Regions from separate parts of the Bacillus sp. ABA4_010 genome, predicted to be linked through region 2. Evidence: riboswitches for the same ligand, from Rfam matches in the RefSeq annotation. Region 2 holds a riboswitch; the other holds the start of a gene.

Region 1 (7,942 bases), on a different contig from region 2:
TCGCGCTGATGGACATTTTATATTTTCGCGGTAAGTTTGAGAAATCTTCGTTCATTTGAAAAAAGTCATACACTTCTTTCACAATTGGAGCGGTATCAAACAGTTCATCTGGATCAAGACCGGCTAACGGATTTCCAACGATTGTACGCGTGATGTCACCACATGCACCCGCGGATGATAAACCTACTCGTTCTAAACGGTTCAAAATATCAGGAATATTTTCAATTTGAAGCCAATGGAACTGAATCGCTTGGCGCGTTGTAATGTCATACACTCCTCTTCCATAATCTCTGGCAATTTCAGCTAATGCGACCACTTGCTCATTAGACAAAATACCTGAAGGAACGTTGACACGCATCATAAAATATCCGTCTTCTTTTGGACGCTGGAGATAAAGGCCTGCCCATTTGAATAAATCCCAATCTTCTTTCGGAATGGAATCAAATCCATGTTCCGCATAGTAAGGGATATCATCAAAAATCTTCAATCCATCTTTTTCTAACTTCTTTTTTTCTGTTGCGTTCACATTCGGATTATCCGCCCAATTCTTCACATAACTCATCCAATTACAACTCCTTTATATGAGGTTGTTTTCTTTTAAATATTCTAACACTTTCGCGACACATACTTCGATAGAATCTTTGCTTGTTTCTACTACAAGTTCAGGATTAACCGGTTCTTCATAAGGAGAATCAATGCCTGTAAACTGCTTAATTTCCCCGCTCCTTGCTTTTTTGTACAACCCTTTCGGATCTCTCCGTTCACATTCATCTAGCGGACATTTGACATACACTTCAATAAATTCCTTTTCCTCGACAATGTCACGGACTTGATTTCGATCTTCTTGAAAAGGAGAAATGAAAGCAGTCAGTACAACTTGGCCGCTATCGACAAACAATTTGGCTACCTCACCAATGCGGCGAATGTTTTCCTTGCGGTCTTCCTCGGAAAACCCAAGATTTTTATTGAGGCCGAAACGAATGTTATCGCCATCCAGTACGTAGTTTCGAATTTGGCGATCAAACAATGCTTTAGCAACTGCATTGGCAACAGTAGATTTGCCGGATCCAGATAAGCCGGTAAACCAAAGAATAAAGCTTTGATGACCATTTTGTTCTCTTCGTTCCTTTTTTGTAATGGCTGCATCATGCCACGTAATATTTGTTGCTTCTCCCATTTTATCCCTCTCCTTTTAAGAATGGATTGTTTTCTGCTGTAACCCTTTAATTAAAACTTCCACTACTTCTTTGCGGCTGAATGTACTTGGTGGAAGTTCACCCTTTCTCAATAACTCTCTTACTTTCGTACCAGAAAGAATCACATGGTCTTCCTTCGGATGCGGACACGTTTTCGTCGAAGCCATCCCTTCACATTTCACACAATAAAAGCTATGTTCAAAAAACAACAGCGTAATCCCTAACTCTTCACTCGTAAAGTTGTCAAAGATTTTTTGTGCATCGTATGTGCCGTAATAATTTCCAACACCGGCATGATCACGCCCAACAATAAAATGCGTGCAACCGAAGTTTTTACGAATCATCGCATGAAAAATGGCTTCTCGTGGCCCTGCATAGCGCATTGCTGCTGGGAATACCGCTAAGAATACACGATCTTGTGGGTAATAATGCTGCAATAGCACTTCATAGCTCTCCATCCGAATATCTGCGGGGATATCATCCGATTTCGTTTCTCCAACGAGCGGATTTAAAAATAATCCGTCAACAATTTCAAGCGCAGACTTCTGGATGTATTCATGAGCACGGTGAACCGGATTGCGGGTTTGGAAGCCAACAATAGTCTTCCATCCAAGCTCGGCAAACTGCTGACGCGTTTGAGCAGGATCTAAATGATAGGAAGCAAACCTTCCTTTATCTGTTCGTTTCACTAGTTTAATAGGACCAGCTAAATATACGTTTGGTCTTTCAAATAATTTTTGAACACCAGGATGAGCATCGTCTGTTGTCTGGTATACAAGCTGCGCTTCTCTTTCTTTATCCGGAGTAAAAATGCCTTCCAATTTTAAAACTCCGTACACGACACCATCTTTAACAAGCTTAATGTCATCTCCAATTTGCAAGGTTGCTGCTTTTTCTTCACTTACAGGAAGCGTAATCGGAATGCTCCATACAACTCCGTTTGCAAGGCGCATATTCTGTACAACTGATTGATAGTCTTCCTCCCCTAAGAAACCTGTAAGCGGACTGTACGCTCCAACTCCAATTAACTCCAAGTCACTTAAGGCAATAGCATCAAGCTCTACTTCCTGCTGAATAGATTCATAATTAAATGCAGAATCAAACAAATTAATAAGTTTCCCTCCATGAGGTGTACTGTAACTCATCATTATTCCTCCCTAACTCTTTTTAAACTCAATCTTCTCACAAGAGATCCTTTTGATTATGATCCGTGGAGCCCACACTCTGTTTTCTGATTTCCTGTCCATCTTCCTGAACGCAAATCATCCATATCATAAGCCGGCTTCGTACAAGGCTCACATCCGATGCTCGGATAGCCCTGATCGTGCAGACGATTATAAGGCAGTTCTTGTTTGTACACGTATCGCCATATTTCTTTCCATGTCCAATGAATAAGCGGACAAACTTTGATTTTTTCAAAACGAGTATCTCGGTTGATAAACTCCGTCTGACTTCTTGTCGCAGATTGTTCTCTTCTCAATCCAGAAATCCATGCTTCCGCTCCGCTTAATGCCTGCTCAAGCGGAATAATTTTCCGAATACGACAGCACTGGTTCGGATCTGTCTTCCACAACTCACCCCCGCGGAGCATTTCTTGCTGTTGTAAAGTCAGTTCCGGCTTTTTCATGACAATGTTTAATTTCGGAAATTTCTCTTTTACCGCTTCAATAACCTCGTACGTTTCCTTAAAATGCAAATCCGTATCGAGAAATACAATGGTGGCGTCTTCCTTTACTTTTGAAATTAAGTCGATTAACACAATCCCTTCAATTCCGAAACTACAGGCATAAACAATGGAATCTCCATAATGTTCGTACGCCCACCGCAAAACCGATAGCGCTCCTTTCGTGTCATCATCTGCAGAAAATTCAGGTAGCTGATTGTGCCACGTTTGGAAAGTTAGTGTTTCACTCAAATGATTCACTCCTATCTTTAACACTTTGTATTCCGATAAAAAAAGACGGTTTTAGCCCAATAAAGAACCAAAACCGCCTCTAGTTTCTCTAGTCAGCGCTTTACTAGCGTATTCTTACTTTCTCATTTTTTTCAAGTTGAACCACTTTGCCATCCTGAACAATTAATGTGACAGAGCCATACTTCATCGTTTCAAGCATCTGAACAACATTTTTCCAAACTTCGTTCAAATTTTCTTGCTGTACCATTCCAGTCCTCCTTCATTTCGTCTAATGGTTACTAGTTCATAAACCCAATAAAAAAGGCCTTCCATTTTCGAAAGACTGTTGAGGTAATCTATTTTACCTTATCTTCCAAAATGGTTTACATTTTGCTAGAATTAGCACCTTGCATTAATTCACGCAGGTTGCCGGGCTTCAAAGGGCTAGTTCCCTCCACCACTCTTGATAAGTTTGTTTTTTCAAATTTTAACATATTGCGGTAGATTGTCAACTGATATTTCAAAATATTCTATTCAAATTCATCCGCAAAGTTGACACAAATTCCATCGATTCTTATTATGACATATGATGTTCTAACCGAAAAAATGTCTTAAAAGTGATAAAAGCATAATAATTGCTACAATCGAACAAACCACCACTAACATTTTCTCCTGTTTCGTTGATCGATGCATCTTGCTCCCTCCATCCACTTATTAATTCACTCAAACATTACCTATATCATTTTTCTTCATCTACTTTCATGATAATCAGTGCTGTTGTTGCTTCCGCTTATGTATAAAGCTTATCGTTTCGTAAACATTACAAATAAAGGAAGCTTCCATCAGCAGGTAGTTTCCTCCATCCTCCGATTACATAAACAGAAAGACCACTGTTTCAACATTACTCTTCTCCGTTTATGTGCTTCGGTAAAAAGATTGGAGATAAAATGAGATGGATTTACATCACTTTTCTTTAAATTCTTCTATTAAAAATGAGATAAAACACAATTTAACAACGATTTTATCGGAAACCGACAAACTGATTCGTCATCTAGACCAAAACGAATATTGTATTTTATGCGATTTTGAATCGTTACACAAACAGTTCAGTAACATTCAATCAGTCGCTGCTTCTTACTACTTACAACAATACTTATCTCCTTTTACCGAAAATTATGCAGCCCTTTCGTTAGCAGCTCATCATTTATCCGAACGAAAACACGGGGGCTTGATGGTCATTGAACGCAAACAACCTGTTCACCATTTAATCCAAAAAGGAGTCGCACTTGGGGCGTCTTTGACAAGCCCTCTCCTTGAATCCATCTTTTATCCAGGAAATCCACTGCATGACGGTGCAGTATTAGTAAAAGGAGATATCATCGTATCCGCTGCCAACGTATTGCCGCTAGCCTCTTCAACAGCTGTCCAAAATAAAATGGGAACTCGACACCGGGCGGCCATTGGCATGTCTGAACAATCAGATGCGCTCGTATTAGTTGTTTCTGAGGAAAGCGGCCGCATCTCTTTCGCTTTAGAAGGTACACTATATCCCATTCATTCTACGAATAATATCCTTTTCTGAATAAGCCTTTACGGTATATACAGAATAAAACCGAACAACCCTTATTTTCCCATTAAAAATATACGTTATTACGTATTGCTATATTTTTTTGATATAAGTATAATACAGAAGGATGCATGTGAGAAAACCTAACATTCATCCTTCTGTATTTTTCTAAATATTCATCCAGTTCAAAAGAAGCAATACTTTTTATATTTACTTTTATGACTAACTTAAGAGGTGAATACACACATGTCATTGTTACAATCATTTGTAGGCATTATTAACGACTTATTATGGTCAAAAATTTTAATTGGTCTTCTTATCATTTTAGGTTTGTACTTCACATTCCGCACAAAGTTTGTTCAATTCCGTTTATTCGGAGAAATGGTTCGTTTGCTCGGAGAAGGAGCAACAGCTGATTCATCCCATAAAAAGAAAGGGATTACTTCATTCCAAGCTTTCTGTATTAGCACCGCATCTCGTGTAGGGACTGGAAACTTGGCAGGGGTAGCGACAGCAGTCGCCGTCGGTGGACCCGGGGCTGTCTTTTGGATGTGGCTCATCGCCCTATTAGGCTCTGCCACTGCATTTGTTGAAAGTACATTAGCTCAAATTTACAAAGTAAAAGATAAACAAGGGTTCCGCGGAGGACCTGCTTATTACATGGAAAAAGCACTTAACGCGAGATGGTTAGGAATTATCTTCGCGATTTTAATTACGTTCTGCTTTGGACTAGTATTCAACTCTGTACAATCCAATACCATTGCCGCTGCTATGAAAACTGCATTCAACATAGATCTTCAAGTGATGGGCATTATTCTTGCTGCGGCAACAGGAATTATTATTTTCCGTGGTATTAAAAGCATTGCCACAGTATCTCAAATCATTGTTCCCGTTATGGCTACACTTTACTTAGCTATTGCCCTTTTCGTTGTATTAACAAACTTAACGGAAGTTCCAGCAGTATTCACTTTAATCTTCAAAAGTGCTTTTGGCCTTGAACAAGCAGCAGGCGGTGGAATTGGCGCTGCCATGATGATGGGGATTAAACGTGGTTTGTTTTCAAACGAAGCAGGAATGGGAAGTGCGCCGAACGCTGCAGCGACAGCTACAGTCAGCCACCCTGCTAAACAAGGACTCATTCAATCTCTTGGTGTTTTTGTTGATACTTTACTCATTTGTAGTGCGACAGCATTTATCGTTATTCTTTCCGGCGATTACGGTTCCGGTCCACAAGGGATTGAGTTAACGCAAAACGCTTTAGCTGGGCATATTGGTTCTTGGGCCAATTCCTTTATTGCCATTGCTGTATTCCTATTTGCATTCAGCTCTATTATCGGGAATTATTATTATGGCGAGACAAATATTGAGTTCATCCATACAAACAAAGCCTTTTTATTCATTTATCGAGCAGCCGTTGTCGCTATGGTTTATTTCGGCTCTGTTGCAAGCTTTGGAATCGTTTGGGACATGGCTGACCTTACGATGGGACTCATGGCGATTGTCAACTTGATTGCTATCGTTCTACTAGGTAGATTTGCATTTGATACATTAAATGACTACGTGACTCAAAAGAAAGCGGGCAAAAATCCTGTCTTTTACGCAGATAGCATTGACGGTTTAAAAAATGTAGAAAGCTGGGACTACGCTCCAGCAAAAGGAAAATCTAATATTAAAAACGGATGAGGGGACTCCCCTTCATCTGTTTTTTTATTTCACTCGTAAACAGACCCTTTACTTATACCTTTAAGAAAACTTGGCAATAATAGTACAAGCTTTTCTGGAGGTATTTTTTATGATTGGTGAACACTTTTTGTTTGGTTTTTTCAGACGTTCCGTGCTATTTCGCTTAGCTCTCTTAATGGGATGTTTTATTGTTATTTTTGGCTTTTTTATTCATTTATTGGAACCCGAACAATTTTCTACTTTTTTCGAAGGTATTTGGTGGGCGATTGTTACGGTCACTACAGTGGGATACGGAGATTACGCACCTGAAACTTTAGGCGGAAGAGTTTTAGCCATTTTTTTAATTTTACTCGGAACTGGTTTTTTTACGACTTATTTTGTCACCCTGGCTACGATGGCCATTTCAAAAGAAAATGCGTATTTAGACGGCAGTTCGCCCTACTCGAAAAAAAAACATATCATTATCGTTGGCTGGAATGAAAGAGTGCGAACCATCCTTTCACACTACGCTAACGCACACATGACCGAAGACATTATCTTAATCGATGACAGTTTAACGGAAAAGCCGTTAATTTCTCCTCGCCTTTATTTTATTAAAGGAAATCCTACACACGTTTCTACTCTACAAAGAGCTAACATTTCAGCAGCGTCAAAAATTTTAATTACGGCGGACCAATTTAAAAACGAGGAGTATGCAGATATGCAAACCATTTTGACATTGGTGGCCATTAGAGGATTGAACACTTCCCTCTATACGATTGTTGAAATTCTCACATCTGAACAAAAAATTAATGCGAAAAATGCAGGTGCTGATGAAATTATTTGTACCAATGAATTAACAGGGGACAGAATGTATGAACAATTGTTTTAATGTAGCTCGCCCTTTGGAGCTGTATACTTTTCTATCCAAGTATATCCCCTGCTACCTTGAAGACATGCTGATAGAACGATTTCATACATTTCAGCGGAAAGATGAGACAAACTACTGGTTCGTCTCATCTTTCAAGAGTACTTCCTCCAATTCTTTGACAAGCGCTTTTCCAAGCGCAATATACTTTTCAGGAAAATCGGCATCCGAGTCTTGCGGTTCAGAAAACTGATCAAACGATGCAGTTAAATTCCCTACATGTACATCATCATCTAAACCAATTTGATATTTATGAGAAAGTAAAAATGGCTGACCAATTCTAACGGTGACCCCTGGAGAATCAAGCTGTCCATCGACCGCTTGAAAAGGCAGACGCAAAAACTGGTACCCGACCTCATCATCTATTTTATAATCAAATGAGCCATGATCGTAATCCCAGTTTCCTCCTATCACATACCCTAAAGGCTTCAACTGTTGCTCTAGATTAAATAATTTAAATGACTCCCCTTGCAGCTTAGACTTAATTTCAATCACTTGACACACCCCTTTGCGATTATGTTTTCCTCTTTGCTTCGTTTTATCCTTGTTTAGCGACCAAAAGCTCTCTTCCCGCTAAGTACCCGCAAAATAAAAAAAACGGCCTCCATTTTCTAATGGAGGAACCGTCTTTTTTTCGTTATATTTAAAGAAACATCACGAGTTAGAACTGCTGAACAATTATTTTGTTAAACGTT
Region 2 (7,942 bases):
GTTGCGGGGATTAGTCTTTTCGGTGAAGAATTATTGCCAGGGCGAGGCGGTTTGATTGGGGTTTTATTGGCGGCGATTTTTATCGCGGTAGTCGAACAGCGCGTTCGCCGGTTTGTCCCCCAGTCACTAGATATTATTGTGACGCCAACGGTTGCTTTACTTATTACAGGGGTTGTGACATATCTCGTCTTTATGCCGCTTGGTGGATGGATTTCAGATGGCATTACAACAGGGTTGCTTGCTGTTTTAGATGTAGGAGGGGTGGTTGCTGGCTTTGTACTGGGGGCAACGTTCTTGCCGCTTGTTGTTACTGGGCTGCATCAAGGGTTGACGCCGGTTCATCTTGAACTCATTAACTCCATTGGTGATGATCCGCTTCTGCCAATTTTGGCAATGGGAGGTGCCGGTCAGGTTGGTGCCGCGTTTGCCATTTATATGAAAACGAAGAAAGCACGTTTAAAACGAGCGATTGGTGGTGCGCTTCCGTCAGGGATGCTAGGGATTGGGGAGCCGTTAATCTTTGGTGTCACGCTGCCACTTGGACGTCCATTTTTAACCGCTTGCCTTGGAGCGGGAATCGGTGGTGCGTTTCAGGCTTACTTTAAAATCGCCACGATTGCGGTCGGTGTTTCCGGATTACCGTTAACCTTTCTTGTCCATACCCAGCAAATTGTCTTATATTTGATTGGTTTATTGATTGCGTATGCAGCGGGCTTTGTCTTTACTTATTTGTTCGGATTTAAAGACGAGATGGCGAGTGAGTTTGAATGATTGGTATCTCTTTTTACTTGAATGATCCGTTAGCGGAACAACGAATAGTGGAAGCGAGTCAAAAAGGAGTGAAGCGAGCTTTTACCTCGCTTCACATTCCTGAAGAAACAGGAGAACTGGCAAGTCGTGCCCAACAATTGCTTGAAACAGCGAAACATTATGGAGTGGACGTGTATGCGGATGTTTCACTGAAGACACCTGGACATTTAGGAATTCAAAGGTTGGAAGAGCTAACGTCCCTCGGTGTTGTCGGAATTCGTTTGGACGATGGCTTTGATGCTGAGACGATTATGAGCTTATCCAAACGATTTCACCTTGCCCTGAATGCAAGTATTTTGTTTGAAGACGAATTGAAAAGATTGCTTGCTAGCGGTATGGACGCTGAAAAGTTAATCGCTTGGCACAATTTTTACCCGCGCTGTGAAACGGGCTTGGATGATGACTTTTTTCGTCAACAAACGGCGTTATTCCAACGGTTTCATATTCCGGTTTGTGCATATATTCCGGGACGAGGAGAGAAAAGAGGTCCCGTTTTTGCTGGTCTTCCAACTTTGGAACGTCATCGGTATATGGACCCGTTTGCAGCGGCCGTTGAGCTGTATCGTTCCGGGATCACAGATGTGTATGTCGGTGATTCGGACCCGGGTGAGGGGTTGTTGGAACAATTGGTGAAATATGATGCAGATAGCATTCTTCCTATTCGGATTCAGTCTTCGATTTTGCCAGAAGGAGAATACCGTCTTCGTCCCGATTCCGCTAGAGATGTTATCCGTTTGATGGATACGAGAAGGGCAGAATGTGTGGAACCGACTAACACGGTGAAACGTCTGCAAGGAATGATTACGATGGATAATGACCGTTACGGACGTTACCGCGGTGAAGTGCAAATTATCTTACGGGATCTTCCAGCGGATGAACGAGTGAATGTCATCGGCCACGTTATACTAGAAGATGTCCCCCTTCTTTCCGCTGTTCATCCTGGTCAAAGGCTGGAATTGAAGAAGGTGAAGCCATAGGTTTCGGTGTCACGTTTCATTTCCTTCACCAAATGCAAAAGGAATTTTTCGGTCGTGAGCGAATGAAGAACAATGTAAGGAAGGGAGATGGGATGATGGAAGTGAGAACGGCGGATTTATGTGATGATTTCGCGGATGAATTGAACGTTTGTACGGTCGAGTTTCGGTCGTACGGCGGGAAAAGAAGGTTTTTTGGTCCAATTTCAACGGTGAACGTACACGAAGATAATGTATTGGTAAAAGAAGCTCTTGAAACGATTCCGGCAGGCCACGTATTAGTAGTGAATGGGGGAGGTTCTAGAAACTGTGCATTAATGGGCGACCGATTAGGGGAGATTGCACGAACGCGCGGGTTAGCGGGTGTTATTATTAATGGCTGTGTCAGAGATAGTGCAGAATTAGCGCAGCTAAATGTCGGGATTTTCGCCATTGGTACGCATCCGTTAAAAAGTAAAAAAGAAGGAAAAGGAGAAAGAGAGACGACCCTTCATTTCGGCGGAATCGATTGGGTTCCGGGAAGCTATGTGTATGCAGATGAAGATGGTGTTATGACAGCAGCAAGAAATCTCCTCACATGAATTCACGTAAATGATTAAAAATTCATTTGACAATATTCTCAATATTAACTAATATCATAATATGCTAAAAAATAAATATCTTATCAAGAGAGACTGAGGGACAGGCCCGATGACGTCCAGCAACCATCATTTCGATGAAAGGTGCTAATTCCTGCAGAGTGTTTCATTCTGAGAGATAAGGTTTCGATACAAAGCCTCTTTCTGATTGAAAGAGGTTTTTTTGTTTACATTAAGAGATTAAACGAATGATATTCTGAATTAACCCAATATTCAAATTAAATAGTTGCGTTCCTTTTTCGAATGTGTATCATTATTTATTCATTTTATAAATTTGGTAAGTCATTACTTATATGGTCATCATTTTCATTTATGAAAAGAAGGAGTCGAAGACATGAAAAAAAGATCTCGTTTATTAGTACCAGTAGTGGCATTAGTAGGGTTTGCCGGAGTATTGAGCGGTTGTTCGACGAAAGAAGCAGCAAATGAAGCGACGAATGAACTAGAGGAAAAAGTGATTTTAGTTGGAACCCAAAATGATTATCCGCCTTTCGCCTTCACGGATGAGAACAATGAACTAACAGGCTATGATATCGAAGTAGTGAAGGAAATTGATAAAAAGCTAGATGGTTATACATTTGAGTTTGTGGCCACGCCTTGGGATAGTATGTTCCTAGCCTTAGAGTCAAATAAAATTCAGGCCATTGCAGACCAAGTAGCGAAAACGCCAGAACGTGAAGAAAAGTACTTATTTACAGATGAATCTTATTTTGCAGCAGAAACGGTCATTGTCGTGAAGGCTGGTCGAAAGGATATTACGACCATAGAAGATTTAGAAGGGAAGAAGGTTGGGGCGTTAGCGGGTGATTCGTACACGCTATTACTGGAAGAACATAATAAAAAAGCAGATAACGATATTATTTTAAAATATAGCGAAAGTGGAAACCCTTCGGAAATTTTACAAGATGTCCAGAATGGTCGTGTGGATGCCTATGTGAATGATCCGATTATGATTCATTCGGTCATGGAAAAGTTTGATTTAGACTTAGAAGTGGTCGGACAGCCGTTAGTGAACGATAATATGGGGATTGTCTTGAAAGATGAAGAGCAAGGTGAGGAGTTGAAGGCATTAATAGATCCAATTCTAAAAGAGCTGAAAGAAGATGGGACATTAGCTAAGCTTTCAACAAAATGGACAGGCGGAGAATACATCCCTGAATAATATAAATCGACCTAGAAAATTCAAGTGGTCTGAATAACCATTGTAAATGTTCTTGAATCAAATGAAGCTGTGTCGAGTGATGAAATGGAATATATATAAGAGAAGGGAATAGAGAATGGACAATTTACTGGATATTCAGTTTTTAATCGAAAGTTTTCCTGCGATTGCAGCACGGTTACCGGTTACCGTTGGCATCGCGGTAGGTTCTATGATTTTGAGTTTATTTATTGGACTAACAACAGCCCTTATTAAAATTTATCAAGTTCCGGTCTTGAAGACGATTTCTTCTTGCTATGTGTCGTTTATAAGGGGAACACCTTTATTGGTTCAAATTTATCTTGTGTTTTATGGCATCCCAAAAGTGATTTATTATGTTCAAACGGAATATGATCAGCTTCAAAATGTCGATGTGAACATTATTCCTCCTGAAATTTATGCCTTATTAGCTTTTTCGATTAATTTAGGCGCCTATTTATCGGAAACGATCCGGTCAGCCATTGAGTCGGTCGATCGCGGGCAGTTTGAAGCAGCAAAAGCAATCGGGATGAGCCCAGCACAAATGATGGTGAAAATTATCTTCCCGCAAGCTTTAGCAGTAGCGATTCCGAATCTCGGAAATATGTTTATTAGTACAATTAAGGACACGTCTCTTGTATTTATTATTGGCGTGATTGACATTATGGGACAAGCGAAAATTCTCGGCTCTCGGGGGCTGGCGTTCTTTGAAGTGTATATTGCGGTTTCGATTATTTATTGGATCCTTTGTATTGTTGTGGAGAGATTGCTTGCTAGAGTCGAGAAGCGTGCCCGCAGATATGAAAGAGGGATTGCTTCATGATTAAGGTAGAGAACATTCATAAATATTTCGATCAGCAGCATGTGTTAAAAGGGATTAATCTTTCCATTAAGAAAGGCGAGGTTGTCACGATTTTAGGGCCAAGTGGCTCGGGGAAATCAACGTTATTACGCTGTGTAAACTTTTTAGAACAGCCTACTAGTGGGCTTGTTGAGATTAACGGAAAAAGCGTTGATGTGGAATCGGCGACGAAGGCCGATATTCTTTCTTTAAGAACATCCACGGGAATGGTATTTCAGCAGTACAATTTATTTAAAAATTTAACGGTGCTGCAAAATGTCATGATTGGCTTAACAACGGTGAAGCGTATGAATCCAGAAGAAGCGAAAAAGGTGAGTCTTGAACTTTTGGAGAAGGTAGGCCTGAAGGAACGGTTGAATCATTATCCAGTTCAGCTTTCTGGGGGGCAACAGCAACGGGTAGGCATTGCCCGGGCGCTTGCGCTTAAACCGGAAGTTTTATTATTTGATGAACCGACGTCCTCTCTGGATCCAGAGTTAGTGGGGGAAGTGTTAGCGGTCATTAAACATGTAGCCAATGAAGGAAATACGATGTTAATTGTTACACATGAGCTTCATTTTGCCCGTGAGATTTCAGACCGCATTGTGTTTATGGAAAATGGAAGCATTATTGAAGAAGGAACGGCGGAGCAAATTTTTAACGACCCTCAAGTGGAGCGAACGAAGCAGTTTTTAAGTAAGGCGATGAAGAAGTGATAGAGTGAGTCCTTCTATTCTATGAGAGGCAGGAAAGGAGATACAACATGAACCCAATTGAACAAATTTTAACGGATTTTCCGATTATGATTATTGACGGAGCGATGGCAACGGAGCTTGAGAAGCAGGGCTGTAATTTACATGATCGCTTATGGTCAGCTAAAGTCTTAATCGAAAATCCAGAATTGATAAAGAAGGTACATATCGATTATTTTGAAGCAGGTGCAGATTGTGCCATCACCGCTAGTTATCAAGCTACGGTGGAGGGCTATATGGAAAGAGGATTGACGAAGGAAGAGGCTATCGGTTTAATTAAAAATTCTGTTCAACTGGCCAAGCAGGCGCGGGATGAATTTTGGGAAAGTCATCCTCATCAGTCGACACGGCCAAAACCGTTAGTGGCAGCTTCTGTCGGTCCATATGGGGCATTCCTTGCAGATGGCTCTGAATATCGAGGGGACTATGTAGTAAATGAAGAGGAATTAGTCGCTTTTCATCGCGAACGAATCAGTGTGTTAATAGAAGCGGGTGCCGATATTTTAGCATGTGAAACCATTCCGTGTTTGTTAGAGGCAAAAGCCATTACGAGAGTATTAAAGGAATTCCCAGGGGTGTATGCGTGGATAAGCTTTAGTGCAAAAGATGAAATCCATATTAGCAATGGCGACACAATAGCTGATTGTGCCAAATGGCTAGCTGGAGAAGAGCAAGTAGCCGCCATTGGAATCAATTGTTCTTCACCGCGTTTTATTGAGTCCTTAATTAAAGAAATAAAAGGTCAAACTTCTAAACCAATCATTGTGTACCCTAATACAGGGGAAGAGTATGATCCGACGAGCAAGACATGGAATGAGAAATCTTCGGGAGAACAGTTTGTTTCCAGCACTCAACGATGGTATGAAGCAGGGGCCCACATCATCGGCGGCTGTTGTCGAACGGGACCGAAAGAGATTGAAGCGATTGCTGCTTGGGCACGCCAATAAAGATCTATATCGACCTAGAAAATGTGGCATGACCGTTCTTTGGTCATGCTACATTTTCTAGACCTAAGCATCTGCTCCCCCTTTGCGGATCCATTCAAGAGGTCTGAATCACCATTTTCAATGTTTTTGAATCAAATGAAGCCGGGGCGAGTTATGAAGTGGAATGTATAAAAGTCCTATTTTTTACAATTTTTAAACAAAATCTTTACACTACCTTTAACAAAATGTCCAATTTTTTACTTATACTAGTATCGTAATAATCATTTCAATTTTTTAGGAGGTTATGACGATGATGATTGATGAAACTCATGAAATTGGGCTGACGACGATGGCGATTCTCCATCATCCTCATGCGACACATCAGACGAAAGTGATTGATATGGAAGGGGAGTTTTTAACATCAAAGTCACCAGAAGAGCTGCTGAATGAATTATGTTTGAAAAACGGTACGACTTACGAAGGAAGCCGTCAAGCTGTTATTCGTGTACATGGCTATGAGAAACGGACACCAATCGTGTTATCACCATTGAATGGCATTTGCGCATTTCCTACATCTTCGACTCAACACTTCGATTGCGTTTGGCTGTTTCCTCAACATGTTCTTCAATACGTGCCACATCCAACTAAGAACAATCATTCGATCGTGAAGTTTTATAATGGCCGTGAGCTTGTCGTGCAAGCGAGAGCTGCTTTTTAAAAAGCCAGTGGGAGCGTACGTCCGCTTGTGCGCTAAAAATACAAGGGTTTCAAACGTTTCATCTGTTTCAGCCGTACAAAGCTTTCTTATACAATGGCGAGAGTAACACGGAAGACGTTTTTTCGTTCCCGCTCGGACCGAAAACGACGCCATTTGGGAAAAGAGTATAGCAGACAGATGTACGTGATATACATAGCATAATCTCTGTGAGCGGAAGAAGCCCATACTGAAATGATTCGGCGGTCACGGGATTGGTCAAAAGAAAGGCTTTGACTTTGGATTAAGTAGGTCAGTTTTCGTTGATATTTCAACGTTTAATAAGAAAATAACCAAAAGCTTGCATAACACATAGCACCCTGAACTACCTCTTGACAATAGATATTGTCATCATGTGGATCAGGGTGTTATTTTACGTCTATTTCCAGAAATATCAAGGATTTCCCCTGTATATGGTGAAATAAACATAAAGATTATGAGAGTTCCATTCTTTAGCTAACGGACAAGTTAGTCAAAAATTGCAAGGAGCTTTCTTATGGATCGGTTTAAGCATTATTTAATGATGTGGGGAGTTTTCGCTACGTTATTTCAACGACTTCACTTTGGGTGAAAGCCTCATTTTTTAATATTTTCTTGGCAGCATCGCCGCCCCGACTATGCCAGCTTTTGTGCCGAGTAAAGCTGGCTCTAAGCGGACGGTGTCGCGCTTGCGGATAGACGAGCTCTTCTACTTCATTTCGTAACGGTTCAAGGAAGTGGTGCTGTGAGTTCATCACGCCGCCCCCTAAGACGATAAGGTCCGGGTCGACAGTATGGATGACGTTGGCAATGCCGATGGCTAAATGGTGAATAAATTGTTCGACGAGCGTTTTAGCAGTGGTGTTTCCGCTTTCAAATTGCTGAAAGACTTCGCCCGCGTGCTCTTTGATGGCAAGTGTTTCGATGCCGGCTTGGTGGAGAGCAGTTCCGCTGGCGAGAAGTTCAAGGCTTCCTTTGTTTAAGACAGGGTGAGAAGGGCTTGTGCTGGCAATAATCATATTGCCAATTTCTCCGGCGCATGAATGAGCGCCTTTAATCACTTGTTTGTTGTACACAAAACCGCCGCCAAT

Evidence for each region. Region 2 has a riboswitch for S-adenosylmethionine ahead of ACXAEO_RS16115 (transporter substrate-binding domain-containing protein). Riboswitches for the same ligand answer to the same signal wherever they lie in the genome.
Region 1: another riboswitch for S-adenosylmethionine. It lies ahead of ACXAEO_RS21920 (YezD family protein); the one in region 2 lies ahead of ACXAEO_RS16115 (transporter substrate-binding domain-containing protein).

The regions. Positions count from the first base shown of each region.
Region 1 is NZ_JBSWUN010000004.1:469,902-477,843, reverse strand. It holds gene ACXAEO_RS21940 (nitrite/sulfite reductase) at 1-562, opposite strand, end outside; gene cysC (adenylyl-sulfate kinase) at 578-1,177, opposite strand; gene sat (sulfate adenylyltransferase) at 1,193-2,341, opposite strand; gene ACXAEO_RS21925 (phosphoadenylyl-sulfate reductase) at 2,398-3,111, opposite strand; gene ACXAEO_RS21920 (YezD family protein) at 3,215-3,358, opposite strand; SAM riboswitch class I at 3,454-3,563, opposite strand; gene cdaS (sporulation-specific diadenylate cyclase CdaS) at 4,043-4,672, shown strand; gene ACXAEO_RS21910 (alanine/glycine:cation symporter family protein) at 4,904-6,340, shown strand; gene ACXAEO_RS21905 (potassium channel family protein) at 6,450-7,211, shown strand; gene ACXAEO_RS21900 (YugN-like family protein) at 7,323-7,742, opposite strand; gene ACXAEO_RS21895 (glucose-6-phosphate isomerase) at 7,926-7,942, opposite strand, start outside.
Region 2 is NZ_JBSWUN010000003.1:3,008,655-3,016,596, reverse strand. It holds gene ACXAEO_RS16130 (PTS transporter subunit EIIC) at 1-771, shown strand, start outside; gene ACXAEO_RS16125 (MupG family TIM beta-alpha barrel fold protein) at 768-1,787, shown strand; gene rraA (ribonuclease E activity regulator RraA) at 1,883-2,365, shown strand; SAM riboswitch class I at 2,443-2,547, shown strand; gene ACXAEO_RS16115 (transporter substrate-binding domain-containing protein) at 2,757-3,584, shown strand; gene ACXAEO_RS16110 (amino acid ABC transporter permease) at 3,700-4,422, shown strand; gene ACXAEO_RS16105 (amino acid ABC transporter ATP-binding protein) at 4,419-5,156, shown strand; gene mmuM (homocysteine S-methyltransferase) at 5,204-6,139, shown strand; gene ACXAEO_RS16095 (competence protein ComK) at 6,429-6,836, shown strand; gene ACXAEO_RS16090 (ROK family protein) at 7,412-7,942, opposite strand, start outside.